DNA from 2 places in the Streptomyces sp. NPDC048650 genome. Region 2 is predicted to be linked to the other one. Evidence: predicted binding sites of a transcription regulator. Region 2 holds the regulator's gene; the other holds the start of a gene.

Region 1 (8,989 bases), on a different contig from region 2:
GTACGCGGTCATCGCGTCGCGCTCGTCGGCGAGGGAGTGCGCGAGCCCGATGGCGCGCGCGTTCAAGTCGGCCAGGTCGACCAGCCGCTGGGAGCTCTGGGCGTCGTCGGCCGCCGTGGCGACGGCGGGGGCGCCGGCTCCGAGGACGGCCGCGGCCACCACCGCGACGGCCCCGACGAGCCGATTGCGTACCCGTGCGGGACGCCGTCCCGTACGGACCGTGTCGTCCGCCGTGCCCGCGCCGGGTCCCGTGCCCGGGCCCGCAGCCGAACCGGCCGGTGACCCCGGCTTCCCTGCGCCGCCTCGAAGCCGCTTCATCCGCACCGCTGCTCGCATTCCTGTCTCGCCTGCGCACACCGTGTGGCGGCGCCGACCCGGCTCGCTCTCCGCCCGTGGAGGGGACCTGCGCGAAAACCGCAGCAGCGCACTCTTCCGCGAAGGGAAAACAGCCCGGCTCTGCGCGGCGCGACGATCGTCCCGGTCTTGCCCCATTGATCCGGGCAACGACCATTCCACCGGCTCCGCGCAGTGGCTCGGCAACACCTGCCCGGCCACCTGAAGGAGTGAACATCAATCGTTGTTTGGCCATCAACTTCCGTCCACCGGCCGGGACGGGCGCGGCGGGGGCCGGCCCCGGGACGGGTTTGGAGATGCGACCCGGCCCTGGAAAGATGCCCGCCCGCACCCGGCCCGGCCCGCGGCCCGCGCCTCCCCCCGCGGCGTTGAGCTGCCGCTTTGCCGCCCACCCGGGCACCGGCCCGGCCCGCGCGCCCCGCTCCGCCCCTCCGGCAGACTTTCGGCATGCGCATCGAACTCGCCACCGAGCCCGGCGATCCCCAACGCCCAAACGAGGACCACGCGTCGGTCGCCCTGCCCGCCGCCGGCCAGGGCGGGGCGCTGGTCCTGCTGGACGGCGTGACGCCCCCGGAGGAGGACTACGGCTGCGTCCACCCGGTGGCGTGGTTCACCGCGCGACTCGGGGGCGCAATGCTCGAACTGTCTGTTTCACACCGGGATATGACGCTCGCTGAGGCCCTCGCCGCGGCCATCTCCCGGACGGCCGACGCCCACCGAGGCACCTGTGACCTTTCTCACGCGCGCACTCCACAGGCAACTGTCGTCGCCGCACGGTGGTCAGGGGCGACCGTCGAGCATCTGGTGCTGTCCGATTCCGTACTGCTCCTGGAGCACCCGGACGGATCGGTACATCCGGTACTGGACGCCCGGCTGGACGAACTGCCCCCGGTCGTCCGCGCCCAGCGGGACGCCGTACGGTCGCTGCCCCGCGGGTCGGTCGAACGCGCCGCCGCCGGCCGGGAGTACGGCCGGGCGGTGGAGGCGCTGCGCAACGCCGAGGGCGGCTTCTTCACCGCGGCCGCCGATCCGGCCGTGGCCGCCCGGGCGGTGACGGGGAGTACGCCGCGCCCCGAGGTCCGTTCGCTGACGGCGCTGAGCGACGGGGCGGGCCGCTGGGTCGAGGTGTTCCGCGAGGGATCCTGGGCGCAGTGCGCGGCGCTGGTGTCCGGGCAGGGGCCGCAGGCGCTGATCGACCGGGTCCGGGCGGCGGAGGCGGCGGATCCGCAGGGCGCGGCGTATCCGAGGGGCAAGGCACGGGACGATGCCTCGGTGATCTTTGTGGCGCCGTGACAAGCCGGCCCCGGGGGGCGGGGCCGGCCCGGGGCGTCACCCCTCGTCCCCCTCCTGTTCCGCGTTGAGGCGGTTCAGGAGTCGGGCCAGTTCGGCGACCTCGGGGCGCTCCCAGGAGGCGAGCCGGCGGGCGTAGCGGGCGCGGCGGGCGGTGCGGACGCGGGTGAAGCGCTCCCGGCCCTCGTCGGTGATCCGCACCAGGACCGCCCGTCCGTCGGCGGGGTCCGGTTCGCGGGCGACGAGGCCGAGCTTCTCCAGGGCGTGCAGCTGGCGGCTCATGGTGGCCTTGCCGACCCCGAAGTAGGCGGCGAGTTCGGTGGCACGCTGCGCACCCGCGTCGGCCAGCCGGACGAGCAGCCCGTAGGCGGCCGGCTCCAGGTCGGGGTGGACCTCGCGCGCCAGCTCACCGGACGAGGCGCGGGCGCGGCGGAGGAACACCGCCAACTCCCTCTCCAGGGAGAGGAAGACGTGGTCCACACCAGTTTGTTCGCCGTCCGCCGGCATTCCGTCGGCTCCGGTGTTGTGCACGTCAGCGCCCTTTCCCGCTTTCCCCGTCCTGAAAGTTTCCTTCACCGACGGCCGAAGCCGCAGCTGGGCCAGTATTTCGCAGGATTAGACCAACGGCAGCCCCGTCACCCTCTATTGTCCCATCGGTCTACGCGCGTATCGTTTTTCATGGCATGGCCACACCAAGTTGTTATCCGTGCCCTGCCGTCGGGTATCTCTCGCACAACCCCCCACCGACCCCTCAGGTCCCCGGACCTTCCCCCTCAGGTCACTCACCGAGATCCTCGAGATCTACGGAGGCACGTATGCCCGTGCTCAGATCCAGCACCCCCCACCGCTCCCCCACCTCCCGGCCCGCCCGGTCCCTGGCCACCGCGGCCGGGGTCCTCGTCGCGGTCCTCTCGCTCCTGACGGGCACGGTCGGCACCGCGGGTGCCGCGGCCCCCCGGTATGCGCCGGAACCCGTCCATCCGGCCCAGGACTGGGCCGGCTCCCAGATCGCCAAACACGAGGGGACGGCGCCCGGTACGGCTCCGTCACCACCCGCGCTGGCCGCGTCCGTCGAGGGTGTCGACGTCAGCAGCCACAACGGCAACGTCGCCTGGTCGACGCTCTGGTCCAGCGGGGTCCGCTTCGCCTACACCAAGGCGACGGAGTCCACCAGTTACACCAACCCGTACTTCGCGCAGCAGTACAACGGCGCCTACAGCGCCGGCATGATCCGCGGCGCCTACCACTTCGCCACCCCCGACACCTCCAGCGGCGCCGCCCAGGCCAACTACTTCGTCGACCACGGCGGCGGCTGGTCCAAGGACGGCAAGACGCTGCCCGGGGCGCTCGACATGGAGTACAACCCCTACGGCGCGACCTGCTACGGCCTGAGCGCGGCCGGGCTGGTCAACTGGATGAAGGACTGGTTCGCGACCTACAAGGCGCGCACCGGCCGGGACGCCGTCATCTACACCTCCACCAGTTGGTGGCAGCAGTGCACCGGCAACTCCACGGCCTTCGGTGCCGTCCACCCGCTGTGGGTCCCCCGCTACGGCTCGTCGGTCGGCGAACTCCCGGCCGGCTGGGGCTTCCACACCATCTGGCAGTACACCTCCAGCGGCCCGACGGTCGGCGACCACAACCGCTTCAACGGCGCAATGGACCGGCTCCAGGCCCTGGCCAACGGCTGAGCGGGCCAAGGCCGGCCCGTCCCCGGTGGGAGGGACGGGCCGGCCTCCGCCGGGCGGCGGGCGCCGCCCTCAGGCCACGACGGGGGCCTTGGGCTCCGCGCCGCTGGACGCCGGGACCAGCGCCAGTGCCAACACCTGCCGCACGTCCGAGACCGGGTGCACCTCCAGATCCTTGAGGACCTCGGCCGGGACGTCGTCCAGATCCGGCTCGTTGCGCTGGGGGATGACCACCGTGGTGATCCCCGCCCGGTGCGCGGCGAGCAGCTTCTGCTTGACGCCGCCGATCGGCAGCACCCGCCCGGTCAGCGACACCTCACCCGTCATCGCCACGTCCGGCCGGACCTGGCGGCCCGACAGGAGCGAGGCCAGGGCGGTCGTCATCGTCACCCCCGCGCTCGGCCCGTCCTTGGGGACGGCACCGGCCGGTACGTGCAGATGCACTCCGCGCTCCTTGAGGTCGGCGACCGGCAGCTCCAGCTCCGCACCGTGCGAACGGAGGAACGAGAGCGCGATGTGCGCCGACTCCTTCATGACGTCGCCGAGCTGGCCGGTCAGCTGGAGTCCGGAGCCACCGGTCTCCGGGTCGGCCAGTGACGCCTCCACATAGAGCACGTCGCCGCCCGCGCCGGTGACCGCGAGGCCGGTGACCACGCCGGGCACCGCTGTGCGCCGCTCGGCCGGGTCCTGGGCGGACTCCGGGGTGTGGTGCGGCCGCCCGATCAGCGGGCGCAGCTGGTCCGCACCCACCGTGAACGGCAGCTCCCGCTCGCCCAGTTCGTGCTGGGCGGCGACCTTGCGCAGCAGCCGGGCGACCGACCGCTCCAGGTTCCGTACGCCGGCCTCGCGGGTGTACTCGCCCGCCAGCCTGCGCAGCGCGTCGTCCGCCAGCGTCACCTCGCCGGGCTCCAGACCGGCTCGCTCCAGCTGGCGCGGCAGCAGGTGGTCCCGGGCGATGACGACCTTCTCGTCCTCGGTGTAGCCGTCCAGCCGGACCAGCTCCATCCGGTCGAGCAGCGGCTCGGGAATGGCTTCCAGGACGTTGGCGGTGGCCAGGAAGACCACGTCGCTGAGGTCCAGTTCGACCTCCAGGTAGTGGTCGCGGAAGGTGTGGTTCTGCGCCGGGTCCAGGACCTCCAGGAGGGCGGCCGCCGGGTCGCCCCGGAAGTCGGAGCCCACCTTGTCGATCTCGTCGAGCAGCACCACCGGGTTCATCGACCCGGCCTCCTTGACGGCCCGGACGATCCGGCCGGGCAGCGCGCCGACGTAGGTGCGCCGGTGGCCGCGGATCTCCGCCTCGTCCCGGACACCGCCGAGCGCGACCCGGACGAACTTGCGGCCCATGGCCCGCGCGACGGACTCACCGAGCGAGGTCTTGCCGACACCGGGCGGCCCGACCAGCGCCAGCACCGCGCCGCCGCGCCGTCCGCCGACCAGCCCCAGCCCGCGCTCCGCCCGGCGCTTGCGCACCGCCAGATACTCGGTGATCCGCTCCTTGACGTCCTGGAGTCCGGCGTGGTCCGCGTCCAGGACCTCCTTGGCCCCGGCGATGTCGTAGGCGTCCTCGGTCCGTTCGTTCCACGGCAGTTCCAGGACGGTGTCCAGCCAGGTGCGGATCCAGGAACCCTCGGGGCTCTGGTCGCTGGAGCGCTCCAGCTTGTCGACCTCCTTGAGGGCGGCCTTGCGGACGTCCTCGGGCAGGTCGGCGGCCTCCACCCGGGCGCGGTAGTCGTCGCCCTCGTCCTCCGGGTCGCCGTTCAGTTCGGCGAGCTCCTTGCGCACCGCCTCCATCTGGCGGCGCAGCAGGAACTCCCGCTGCTGCTTGTCGACGCCCTCCTGGACGTCCTTGGCGATGGACTCGGCGACATCCTGCTCGGCGAGATGCTCGCGCAGGATGTCGGTGGCGGCCTTCAGCCGGGCGACCGGGTCGACGGTCTCCAGCAGCCGCACCTTCTGTTCAACCGTCAGGAACGGCAGATAGCCGGAGTTGTCGGCGAGCGCGGAGACCTCGTCGATGCCCTGGACGCGGTCCACCACCTGCCAGGCGCCGCGCTTGCGCAGCCAGCTGGTGGCCAGCGCCTTGTATTCGGTGACGAACTCGCCGACCGAGCCGGGCAGCGGGGAGGGCACGTCCTCGGTGACGGTGGTCCCCTCCACCCACAGCGCGGCGCCGGGTCCGGTTGTGCCGGAGCCGATCCGCACCCGGCCGAGCCCGCGGATCAGCGCGCCGGGGTCGCCGTCGGACAGCCGCCCGACCTGCTCGATCCGGCCGAGCGTGCCGATTCCCGGGTAGTTCCCGTCGACCCGGGGCACAAGCAGCACCTGCGGCTTGTTACCCGAGGAGGCGGCGGCCTGTGCCGCCTCCACCGCGGCGCGGACCTCCGCGTCGGACAGGTCCAGGGGCACCACCATGCCGGGCAGTACGACCTCGTCATCGAGGGGCAGCACGGGCAGAGTGAGCGGTGTGGACGTCGTTGCCATGATCTCCCCTTCGGCAAACAAGTTGAGCTTTACCCACTCAATGCAGCGGGGGCAGGAGATGTTCCCCGGCGCCTGTTCGCCCTCAGCGATCGGGCCGCCCCCGACCGTGCGGACCCCGTCGCTACGTCCTCGACGTGCTCGACCTCCTTGACGTGCTCAGGCGGCCGGCCAGTGAGCGGGACGGCCGAGCGCGTCCGGCAGCAGCGTGGTGGCGTCGCCCCTGGCGGCGTCGAGTTGAGCCCGGGTCAGGAAGATGCTGTCGGTCAGGTCCGCGCCGCGCAGGTCGGCGTCCCGCAGATCGGCGCCGATCAGGTCGGCGGACCGCAGGTCGGCGCCCCGCAGGTCCGCGGCGATCAGGCAGGCTCCGCGCAGGCTGGCGCCCCGCAGATCCGCCCCCTTCAGCCGGGCCCCGAAGAGATCGGCACCGCGCCGGTCCTTCTTGCGGCCGGGGATCTCGGCCCGTACGAGCTCGCTGGCCCGCAGCAGCAGCGCGTTGACCTCGGCGCGGTGCGCGGGCACGTCCAGCGCGGTCAGTTCCGCGGCGCTGCCCCGGGTGAGCCGCTCGGTGTCGGCCAGCGCGCGCCGCAGGTCGGCGTGGGCCGGGCGGGCGTCCGGCAGGGCCAGCGCCTCGGCGAGGTACCACAGCAGCTCGTGCAGCTGCCGCATGACGGGGAAGACCTCGAACATCTGCCGGGCGGTGCCCGGTGCCCGGCGCCAGTCCTCGCCGCCGAAGGTGACCTGGGAGACCTTCTGTCCGGCGCCGAAGCAGTCGAAGACCGTGCAGCCGGAGAAGCCGCGCTCGCGCAGGTCGGTGTGGATGCCGCAGCGGAAGTCGGTCCGCAGGTTCGGACAGGGCCGGCCGGCGTCCTTGTCGATGGCGAAGTCCGCCGAGGCCGCGAACGGCAGCGCGACGCAGCACAGCCCGAAGCAGCTGCCGCAGTCGGACAACAGGTCGAGCTCGGTGGCTCCGGGGGCGGGGCGAGGGCTGTCGTGGGTCACGGCGGTCGGCTCCTGGGGCGGCGTGGGGCGGGGCCGCCATTCTCCCAGGCGGCCGGGGGCGGGTGACCGGATCGGGTGCCCGCCGCTGCCGCTGCGCGTGCGCCGCACCGGCGTTGTCAGTGGCCGGTCCCGGCACGGGGGCCGGGGAGCGTCCGGTCCTCGCGCGAGAGCGGCGAGCCGCTGGGCCGCCGGAGGGCCGGCAGGCTCACGCCGACCGCAGCCGGGTGCGCGCCGCCCGCCACCGGCGCAGCAGGGGCCAGCTCGCCGCACCGAGGGCGAGCGAGAGGAGATGGCCCCAGTCGGTCATCGGGTCGGCGTAGGCGAGCAGGCCGGTGACCGCCAGATAGCCGGCGCCGGCCAGCAGCAGCCGGCGCGGCCACGGCGGGAGCAGCCCGGCGACGGCCCCGACGCAGGTCATCACGCCGAAGCTGATGCCGTAGTCGAGGCGCTGGAGGGAGCTGTCGGGCAGCGCTCCGGCGGCGACCGAGAAGCCGACGGGCAGTTCGGTCGCGAGGGTGGCCAGCGCATGGCCGCCGAAGAAGACCGCGGCGGCGCGCAGGCCGCCGATCCGCCGCTCCAGAGCGGTGAGGACGAAGAGGAGGGCGACGGCGTAGCCGGAGGTCAGCCCGCCCGCGACCCACAGCGCGGAGGCGACGAGCACCAGGAGCGGGGCCTGGGCCAGGTGGATGACGTCGGTGCTGGAGCCGCGGAGCAGTTCGCCGACCAGGGTGGGATCGGCGTGTGCGGCGAACAGTGAGGTGGCGAGGAGGAGGCCGGCGTAGCCGAAGGTGAAGGGGGTGCCGGTGGGGGTGGGCAACAGCCGCCACGGACGGGGCGGCGCGGACGGCAGGGGCGCCCCGGGCAGGTCGGGCCGGGCGGCGGGGGCCGCCGGGACGCCGCGCTGGCGTGGAATGCCCGGGAGGGCGGCGGACCGCCCGGTCTCTGCCGACGCGCGGTCGGCGGTGTCCGCCCAGCTCACTGTCCGAGGCCCCTTCCGTCGGTGGTGCACGCGGTCTCGCGGCCGCGGTTCCTCCGCCTTGCACTACGTCCGCGACCACCCTGCACGCTCAACCCATGAGCGAGCTGTGGACGTGAGATGCATCACGTGAAGCAACCTCTGTGCGATGTGCCACGTCACGCCGCAACGCCTCGTCCAGGGGTTGGACCCGCGCCCTCGCCGTTGGCCAGGATGACGGCATGGCTCCCGTTCCCCCGCTCCCCCAGAAGCCCGGCCTCCAGGAGGCACCGCGCACCCTCGACCGCCGCGAGGGCCCGTACGGCGAAGTGGTGTTGCGGCAGCGGGGCGGCACCCCCGGCCCCGCCGAACCACCGCGGGCGCCCGCGCCGGTCTACGAGATCATCGCCAACGGCTGCTTCCTGATGGACACCTCCGACGGCCGCTCGGAGCAACTGCTGATGGACGTGGCCCTGGCGGCGCTCCCGGCCGACCGGGAGCGGCCCGCCGTCCTGATCGGCGGCCTGGGCGTCGGCTTCTCCCTGGCGCGGGCTGCGGCCGAGCCGCGCTGGGGGCGGATCGCCGTCGTCGAGCGCGAGGAGGCGGTGATCGACTGGCACCGCACGGGCCCGCTGTCGGCCCTCTCGGCCGACGCGCTGGCCGATCCCCGTACCGAGATCCTGCACACCGGCCTGCTCGCCTGCCTGCATGCGGCCGGGCCCCCCTTCGACGCACTCTGCCTCGACATCGACAACGGCCCCGACTGGACCGTCACCGACGACAACGCCGGCCTCTACTCCCCCGCCGGACTCGCCGCCTGCCGGGACCGGCTGACACCGGGCGGGGTGCTCGCCGTCTGGTCCGCGCAGCCTTCGCCCGCCTTCGAACAGGCGCTGCGGAATGCCGGATTCGAGGGGGTGCGTACGGAAGAGATTCCCGTTGTCCGGGGTGTCCCGGACGTGGTGCATCTTGCGCGCAAGGGCGCGTAGCCGACAGTCACGGCATGGCTTTACGCTGCTCCCCAGCAGGACGCGACCACGCAGGGGCAATGCAGGGGCGGGCGATGGACCAGACTCAGACAACCCAGGGCGGCACCACCGCGGCCACGCCGGGCGCCCAGCGCCGGGTGCTGGTCGTGGAGGACGACCCGACGATCGTCGACGCCATCGCGGCCCGGCTGCGCGCCGAGGGGTTCCAGGTGCAGACGGCCACCGACGGCCCG
Region 2 (8,989 bases):
AGGACACCAGGGCGGGCCCCGCACACGAACGCGGGCCCCGGAGCCAAAAGCTCCGGGGCCCGCGCAGCCGAGAGGTGACAACGCCGAGGCTCAGGCCTCGTCGTCACCCGGCTTGTCGTTCTGGTCGCCTTCGATCTCGGCTTCGAGGCCGAGCTGCTCGACGATCCACTTGTCGAATTCGATCGACGCACGCACCCAGCTGACCGTGCTCGACACGAAGTGTTCGAGCGAGACGCCGGTGCCGATCAGCATCGATGCCTCACCGATCAGACGGACCGTGCCGTCGTCATGGGTGTGGGTGTAGGCCTTGGGCCACAGGGTCCGGCGGTTCCAGTCGTCGATCGCCTCCAGCAGCTTCGACTTGTCGTCGATGCCGTGGGAGCGGTCGTAGAACGTGCGGACGGAGAAGATCTGCTGCTCCTCCTCGCCGCGGAACATGAAGTACGTGCGGAACTGCTCCCACGGGGCGGCGAGGTCACCCTCCTCGTCGACGACGTACTTCAGCTCCATCTGGTCGAGGAGCTGCTTCACCAGATCCTGGTCAGGCACGACGGGACCATCAGGCCCCGACGGCTCGGGTTCGGGCTGGCCCCCGAAATTCGGAATCGAGGACGGGTCGATGCTCACCGTGGAATTCCCTTCGTATGGTCCTTGCCATCCTCCCCCACATCCGCCCCGTCCTGGCAAGTGCGGGACGGACGGGGCGGTGTGTGGCGCGGATGGTGGTCAGGCGGCGGCCCTGGCGGGTGTGACGGAGAGGCGGTCCCCGTCCACATCCACCCGTACCGTGTCTCCGTCCAGCACATCACCTGCCAGGATGGCGCGCGCGAGCTGGTCGCCGATGGCCGTCTGGACCAGGCGGCGCAGGGGGCGGGCGCCGTAGGAGAGGTCCGGGGCCGGGGCGTCGACGACCGGTTCCCGGCCCAGCCAGGCGAGCCAGGCCAGGGCGCGGTCGGTGACGTCCAGGGTGAGCCTGCGGTCGGCCAGGCGGCGCTGGAGGTGGTCGAGCTGGATCCGGGCGATGCGCTGGAGCTGATCGGTGCCCAGGGGGTGGAAGACCACCACGTCGTCGAGGCGGTTGAGGAATTCGGGGCGGAACGAGGCTCGGACCGTCTCCAGCACCCTCTCCTTCTTCTGGTCCTCCTTCAGCAGCGGGTCCATGAGGAAGTTGGAGCCGAGGTTGGAGGTGAGGATGAGGATGGTGTTGCGGAAGTCGACGGTGCGGCCCTGGCCGTCGGTGAGGCGGCCGTCGTCGAGGACCTGGAGCAGGACGTCGAAGACCTCGGTGTGGGCCTTCTCGACCTCGTCCAGGAGGATCACCGAGTACGGGCGGCGACGCACCGCCTCGGTGAGCTGGCCGCCCTCCTCGTAGCCGACGTAGCCGGGCGGGGCGCCGACCAGGCGGGCGACGGAGTGCTTCTCGCCGTACTCCGACATGTCGATCCGGACCATGGCCCGCTCGTCGTCGAAGAGGAAGTCCGCGAGCGCCTTGGCCAGCTCGGTCTTGCCGACGCCGGTCGGGCCGAGGAAGAGGAAGGAACCGGTGGGGCGGTCCGGGTCGGCGATGCCGGCGCGGGTGCGGCGTACCGCGTCGGAGACCGACCGTACGGCCTCGGTCTGGCCGATCAGCCGCTTGCCGAGCTCGTCCTCCATGCGCAGCAGCTTCTGCGTCTCGCCCTCCAGCAGCCGGCCGGCCGGGATGCCCGTCCAGGCGCCGACCACGTCCGCGATGTCGTCCGGCCCGACCTCCTCCTTGACCATGGACTCCTTGGCGTCCTTGGCCGCCTCCTGCTCGGCCTCCGCCTCCGCGGCCTCCTCCAGCTCCCGCTCCAGGCCGGGGATCTCGCCGTACAGCAGCTTGGAGGCGGTGTCGAAGTCGCCGTCGCGCTGGGCACGCTCCGCCTGGCCCCGCAGCTCGTCGAGCTTCTCCTTCAGCTCACCGACGCGGTTGAGGCCCTGCTTCTCCTTCTCCCAGCGGGCGGTCAGCCCCCGCAGCTCCTCCTCCTTGTCGGCGAGGTCCTTGCGGAGCTTCTCCAGGCGCTGGACGGAGCCGGCGTCGGTCTCGTTCTTGAGCGCGAGTTCCTCCATCTTGAGGCGGTCGACGGCGCGCTGCAGCTCGTCGATCTCCACCGGGGAGGAGTCGATCTCCATACGGAGTCGGGACGCGGCCTCGTCGACCAGGTCGATGGCCTTGTCGGGCAGGAAGCGGGAGGTGATGTAGCGGTCGGAGAGAGTGGCGGCGGCGACCAGCGCGGAGTCGGCGATCTGGACCTTGTGGTGTGCTTCGTAGCGTCCCTTGAGGCCGCGCAGAATGGCCACCGTGTCCTCGACGGTCGGCTCGGCTACCAGTACCTGCTGGAAACGCCGCTCCAGCGCGGGGTCCTTCTCGATCCGCTCGCGGTACTCGTCGAGGGTGGTCGCGCCGACCATCCGCAGCTCGCCGCGGGCCAGCATCGGCTTGAGCATGTTGCCCGCGTCCATGGCCGAGTCGCCGCCGGCGCCCGCGCCGACGACGGTGTGCAGCTCGTCGATGAACGTGATGATCCGGCCGTCGCTCGACTTGATCTCGGCCAGGACGGTCTTGAGCCGTTCCTCGAACTCACCGCGGTACTTCGCGCCCGCGACCATCGCGCCCAGGTCCAGCGCGACCAGCCGCTTGTCGCGCAGCGACTCGGGCACGTCGCCCTTGACGATGCGCTGGGCCAGGCCCTCGACGACGGCGGTCTTGCCGACGCCGGGCTCGCCGATGAGCACCGGGTTGTTCTTCGTACGGCGGGAGAGGACCTGCACCACGCGGCGGATCTCGTGGTCGCGGCCGATGACCGGGTCGAGCTTGCCCTCACGGGCGGCCGCCGTGAAGTCCGTACCGAACTTCTCCAGCGCCTTGTACGTGCCCTCCGGGTCGGCGCTCGTCACCCGCTGCGCGCCGCGGCCGGCCTCGAAGGCGGCGACCAGTTTCTTGGCGCTCGCGCCCTGCTGCTCCAGCAGTTCGCCGGTGCGGCCGCCCTTGGCCGCGATGCCGATGAGGAGGTGTTCGGTGGAGACATAGGCGTCGCCGAGATCCCGCGCGCGCTTGGTGGCGTCCGCGATGGCGGCCAGCAGATCGCGGTCCGGCTGCGGCGGCGCCACGGTCGAACCCTGGACGCTGGGCTGCCCGGCGAGCTGGCGCTCGGCTCCGGAGCGCAGCGCGGCGGCGTCGGCCTCGACACCCGCCAGCAGGTCCATGATGTTTTCGTTGTCCTGCCCGGCCAGCAGCGCGAGCAGCAGATGCGCGGACGTCATGTCCGCGTGTCCGGCGGTGACCGCCCGCTCGTTGGCGGCGGCCAGCGCCTCCCGGCTCTTGTTGGTCAGCTCGGCGTCCACGGCCTTGTGATCCTCCTCGTTACTGGTGCCTGTACTCGGTCTACTGCCCGTGCTCGTCCACTGCTCGCACTCGTCGTGGGCGGCTTCACCGGTCCAGCCGCCTTACCCTGCACACTGCAACGTGCGATAAGTTGAGTCTATTCCACTCAAGGCCGTTCCGGCCAAGCCCGCCCGGCCTCGCCGCGCACACACGGCGCCGGATGCGCCGCCCCCTTCCCGTACGGCCCCGGATGCCACCGGGTTCCCCCGGGGCCGCGGAACCGGCTCGCGCCCGGCCACCCGCAACTACCCTGGCCACCATGGCCCACGACCTCTCCGCCCTCACCCCCGAGTACCTCGCCTTCTGGGACGAGTACCTGATGCCGACCCTGACCACGCTGCGTACGAACGGGACACCGCATGTCGTCCCGGTGGGTGTCACCTACGACGCCGGGCAGCGGATCGCACGGGTCATCACCCGCAAGGACAGCACCAAGGTCAAGAACATCCTCGCCGCCGGGCCGGACGGGGCCACCGTCGCCGTCTGCCAGGTGGACCGTGGCCGCTGGGCGACGCTGGAGGGCATCGCGCGGGTGCGTACGGACGCGGAGTCGGTGGCCGACGCGGTCGCCCGATACGCCGGGCGGTACCGCCGCACACCGGAGCCGAACCCCGACCGCGTCATGATCGAGATCGCGGTGACCAGGGCGCTGGGCCGGGCCTGAGTCCGTACGGGCCGTCCTACGGCTCGGAGCTGGCCGAAAACGGATGGTGCGCGTCCGCCGCCTTGCGCGCACCTGGTAACCAGGAAGAAGAAATCGGCAGGCATCGAACAGTTCCGCGCTCCAAGCGGACCTCATCGACCCTCCTTCGAGCACAAGACGGCAGCCGGAGGCCCGCATGGCGCAGGCGCTGCGCAGCGCGACATCTGCTCCCCGCCGCCCAGGGCCTCCCCCTGCGTACCCGCGCGCGGAACTCTGCCCCCGGTGCGGCGGCCAGCTCGCCATCAACCAGGACGGCTGGAAGATCTGCCATGCCTGCGGATATGCCTCACCACCGGGCACAAGCCCTCCACCCCGGGGCGTCCGCGGGGGTATCGTCGCCCCCACAATCGCCACGCCCCGGAGGGCACGATGAACTCGGTCCGAGTGACGGCGATCGCCTGCCTGATGCCGCTGTCCGAGCTGGACGAGGATCCGTTTCTGGTCGACGACCGCAGCCAGCACGACATGTGCACCCAGTGGGCGGCAGCCCGTGACTACCACCTGACCTGCCGGCTCAGCCTGCACCAGCTGCGCGCCGACCACAGCGCGCTGTGGAGCGATGTCGAAGAGGGCCTGGTCGATGTGTTCGTGGTGCCCAACCGCCGTGCGCTGGAGTACGCGATCGACGGCGCCGACGACTTCAGCGCCCGGTGCTCGGCGGCGGGCGTACGCCTGGAAACCGCCGACCTGGACGAGCCGGAGTACACGCTGACGATGAAGTCCCATGTGCACCGCCGACTGTCGATGCCGACGGCCGGCTACAACGGCTGCTGAAGCCCGCACGACCACGGAAACGGCACAGGGCCGGGGAGATGTTCCCCGGCCCTGTGCCGATTCGTCTGCGCGCCGTGCCGTACGGTCGGCGCCCGCTACTCCGGGCGCTTCGGCCGCCACACGACCAGCGCACTGGTCTGCTGCACATCCTGATACGGCACCAGGTCGCGGCGGTAGGAGGCGTGCACCGCCGCCTCCCGCTGCTGCATCGCACTGGCCGCGCCCTCCACGGCGCCCTGCAGCTCGGCGACCCGCTGCTGCAGGGCCGCGACCTGGTTCTCCAGCTCGATGATGCGCTTGATGCCGGCGAGGTTGATGCCCTCGTCCTGGGACAACTGCTGCACCGTACGCAGCAGTTCGATGTCCCTGGCGGAATAGCGGCGGCCCCGCCCGGCCGTGCGGTCGGGCGAGACCAGACCCAATCGGTCGTACTGACGCAGGGTCTGCGGATGCAGGCCGGAAAGCTGAGCCGCGACGGAGATGACGTACACCGGCGACTCTTCGGTCAGTTCATATGGGTTACGACGCTGCCCGCCCCGGCTGTCCATCTCAAGCTCCCTTCGCGGCCTTGAACAGCTCCGCCCGCGGGTCGGATCCCGCGGTCGCCTCGCGATAGTTCTCCAGCGATTCCTTCGCCTTGTCGCTCAGGTCGTCGGGCACCTGCACCTCGATGGTGACCAGCAGATCACCCCGGGTGCCGTCCTTACGGGTGGCGCCCTTGCCGCGGGCCCGCATGGTACGGCCGTTGGGAGTGCCGGCCGGCAGTTTCAGCGTGACCGGCGGGCCGCCCAGCGTCGGGACCTTGATCTCGCCACCCAGCGCGGCCTCCGGGAAGGTGACCGGCACGGTGACGGTGAGGTTGTCGCCCCGGCGGCCGAACGCCGGGTGGGCGTCGACATGCACCACGACGTACAGGTCGCCCGCCGGGCCGCCCTGTTCACCGGGGCCGCCCTTGCCGCGCAGCCGGATGCGCTGCCCGTCGGAGACGCCCGCCGGGATGCGCACCTGCATGGTGCGGGCGCTCGTCGCGCGACCGCTGCCCTTGCAGACGTCGCACGGGTCCTGGGCGATCAGGCCCCGGCCCTTGCAGTCCGCACACGGATCGGTGAGCGAGAACCCGCCGCCCGCGCCCCGGCTGACCTGACCGGTGCCGACGCAGGTCGGGCAGACCCGCGGCGTGCCGTTCTTGTCGCCGGTGCCCGAGCACGACTTGCACGGCGCCTGGCTGGACATCCGCAGCGGGACCGTGGCGCCGTCGACCGCTTCGGTGAAGCTCAGCGTGACTTCGGACTCGACGTCCTGGCCCCGCCTCGGCTGGGTACGGGTACCCGCGCCGCCGCGGTTGAACAGGCCGCCGAAGACGTCCCCGAGGCCGCCGCCGAAGCCGCCGCCCTGGCCGCCCTGGGCGGTGCCCCCGAAGAGGTCGCCCAGGTCGAAGTTGAAGTTGCCGCCGCCCGCACCGGGGCCGGGCCGGAAGCCGCCGTTGCCGAACAGCGTCCGTGCCTCGTCGTACTCCTTGCGCCGCTTGGGGTCGCCCAGGACGTCGTTCGCCTCGGAGATCTCCTTGAAGCGCTCCTCGGCCTTGTCGTCGCCCTTGTTGGCGTCCGGGTGGAACTCGCGGGCGAGCTTCCGGTACGCCTTCTTGATCTCCGCTTCGGTGGCGTCCTTCGGGACGCCGAGGACCTTGTAGTAGTCCTTCTCGACGAAGTCCTTGGTGCTCATCCCCGACGTCCCTCCTTCCGCGCGGTTTCCTTGTACGCCCTCACGTCAGCCCTCGTCCGGGCCACCGTTTTCCTCGTCCGAAGCCTTGGCGTCCTCTTCCGAGGCGGACTTGACGGTCTGCGCGCCCGGCTGCGGTTCGGCGACGGCGACCCGCGCGGGGCGGATCGTTCGTTCACCGATGCGATACCCGGGCTGCAGGATCGCCACGCACGTGGTTTCCGTGACATCCGGCGCGTACGAGTGCATCAGCGCCTCGTGGATCGTCGGGTCGAAGGGCTCGCCCTCCTTGCCGAACTGCTGCAGACCCAGCTTGGCGACCACGGTCTCCAGCGATTCGGCCACCGACTTGAAGCCGCCGACCAGTTCGCCGTGCTCTCGCGCACGACCGACGTCGTCGAGGGTGGGAAGGAGCTCGGACAGGACGTTCGCCGCGGCGATCTCCTTGACCGTGACCCGGTCCCGTTCCACCCGACGGCGGTAGTTCTGGTACTCCGCCTGGAGCCGCTGGAGGTCCGAGGTGCGCTCGTTGAGCGCCGTCCGTACCTGGTCCAGCTGCGCCGTCAGCGCCGTGTCCTGGGCGTCTCGGGTGCTGTCACTGGCGTCCCCGGCCGGGGCCGAGCCCGCCTTCTCGGCGGACTCGGCTTCCTGCGCCGCATCTTCGGGAGCGGCGTCGGAGGGGACGTCAGGCTTCTCGTCGAAGCCCGGGGTCTCCTCCGTCACGCGGCACCGTCCTTCTTGGGCTTCTCGTCGTCGACGATCTCGGCGTCCACGACGTCGTCCTCGGCCTTGGCCTGCTCACCGGCGGCACCAGCGGCACCCTCGGCGCCCTCGGCGCCACCGGCGGCCTGGGCATCGGCATACAGGGCCTGGCCCAGCTTCTGCGAGACGGCCGCGACCTTCTCGGTGGCGGTGCGGATCTCGGCCGTGTCCTCGCCCTTGAGCTCCTCCTTCAGCTCATTGACGGCTTCCTCGACCTCGGTCTTGACCTCACCGGGGACCTTGTCCTCGTTGTCCTTGAGAAACTTCTCGGTCTGGTAGACGAGCTGCTCGGCCTGGTTGCGGGTCTCGGCGGCCTCGCGGCGCTTGGTGTCCTCGTCCGCGTACTGCTCGGCCTCCTGACGCATCCGGTCGACCTCGTCCTTCGGCAGCGAGGAGCCGCCGGTGACGGTCATCTTCTGCTCCTTGCCCGTGCCCAGGTCCTTCGCGGTCACGTGCATGATGCCGTTGGCGTCGATGTCGAAGGAGACCTCGATCTGCGGGACCCCGCGCGGGGCCGGCGGCAGGCCGGTCAGCTCGAACATCCCGAGCTTCTTGTTGTACGCCGCGATCTCGCGCTCGCCCTGGTAGACCTGGATCTGCACCGACGGCTGGTTGTCCTCGGCCGTCGTGAAGATCTCGGACCGCTTGGTCGGGATCGTGGTGTTGCGCTCGATGAGCTTGGTCATGATGCCGCCCTTGGTCTCGATACCGAGGGACAGCGGGGTGACGTCCAGCAGGAGGACGTCCTTGACGTCACCCTTGAGGACACCGGCCTGGAGGGTGGCGCCGCGGGCGACGACCTCGTCCGGGTTGACGCCCTTGTTGGCGTCCTTGCCGCCGGTCAGCTCCTTCACGAGCTCGGCGACGGCCGGCATACGGGTCGAGCCGCCGACCAGGACCACGTGGTCGATCTCGGACAGGTTGATACCCGCGTCCTTGATGACGTTGTGGAACGGGGTCTTGCAGCGCTCCAGGAGGTCCGCGGTCAGCTGCTGGAACTGGGCCCGGGTGAGCTTCTCGTCCAGGTGCAGCGGGCCCTCGGCGGACGCCGTGATGTAGGGCAGGTTGATCGTGGTCTCGGTGGACGAGGACAGCTCGATCTTGGCCTTCTCGGCGGCCTCGCGGAGGCGCTGGAGGGCCATCTTGTCCTTGGCCAGGTCGACGCCGTGGCCGTTCTGGAACTGCTTGACCAGGTAGTCGACGACGCGCTGGTCCCAGTCGTCACCACCGAGGTGGTTGTCACCGTTGGTGGCCTTCACCTCGACGACGCCGTCGCCGATCTCCAGCAGCGAGACGTCGAAGGTGCCGCCACCGAGGTCGAAGACCAGAATGGTCTGGTCTTCCTTCTCGAGGCCGTAGGCCAGCGCCGCGGCGGTCGGCTCGTTGACGATCCGCAGGACGTTGAGGCCCGCGATCTCGCCGGCCTCCTTGGTGGCCTGGCGCTCGGAGTCGTTGAAGTAGGCGGGGACGGTGATGACCGCGTCCACAACCTTCTCGCCCAGGTACGACTCGGCGTCACGCTTGAGCTTCTGCAGGATGAAGGCGCTCATCTGCTGCGGGTTGAAGCCCTTGCCGTCGATGTCGATCTTCCAGTCGGTGCCCATGTGGCGCTTGACCGACCGGATGGT

The links. Region 2 encodes HspR, which represses chaperone genes until heat shock. Its sites were predicted from a motif close to TTGAGNNNNNNNNNCTCAA; they were not measured.
Region 1: the regulator HspR is predicted to act here: its motif matches at 5,836-5,854, upstream of lon (endopeptidase La).

The regions. Positions count from the first base shown of each region.
Region 1 covers NZ_JBICVM010000001.1:857,886-866,874, reverse strand. The annotation lists gene ACGFML_RS04010 (nitrate- and nitrite sensing domain-containing protein) at 1-318, opposite strand, end outside; gene ACGFML_RS04005 (hypothetical protein) at 802-1,647, shown strand; gene ACGFML_RS04000 (MarR family winged helix-turn-helix transcriptional regulator) at 1,684-2,151, opposite strand; gene ACGFML_RS03995 (lysozyme) at 2,460-3,335, shown strand; gene lon (endopeptidase La) at 3,405-5,813, opposite strand; gene ACGFML_RS03985 (pentapeptide repeat-containing protein) at 5,970-6,812, opposite strand; gene ACGFML_RS03980 (rhomboid-like protein) at 7,018-7,791, opposite strand; gene ACGFML_RS03975 (spermidine synthase) at 8,010-8,756, shown strand; gene ACGFML_RS03970 (response regulator transcription factor) at 8,831-8,989, shown strand, end outside.
Region 2 covers NZ_JBICVM010000010.1:187,647-196,635, reverse strand. The annotation lists gene ACGFML_RS26875 (YbjN domain-containing protein) at 91-627, opposite strand; gene clpB (ATP-dependent chaperone ClpB) at 727-3,363, opposite strand; gene ACGFML_RS26865 (pyridoxamine 5'-phosphate oxidase family protein) at 3,663-4,067, shown strand; gene ACGFML_RS26860 (hypothetical protein) at 4,476-4,880, shown strand; gene ACGFML_RS26855 (heat shock protein transcriptional repressor HspR) at 4,976-5,428, opposite strand; gene dnaJ (molecular chaperone DnaJ) at 5,430-6,602, opposite strand; gene grpE (nucleotide exchange factor GrpE) at 6,648-7,322, opposite strand; gene dnaK (molecular chaperone DnaK) at 7,319-8,989, opposite strand, start outside.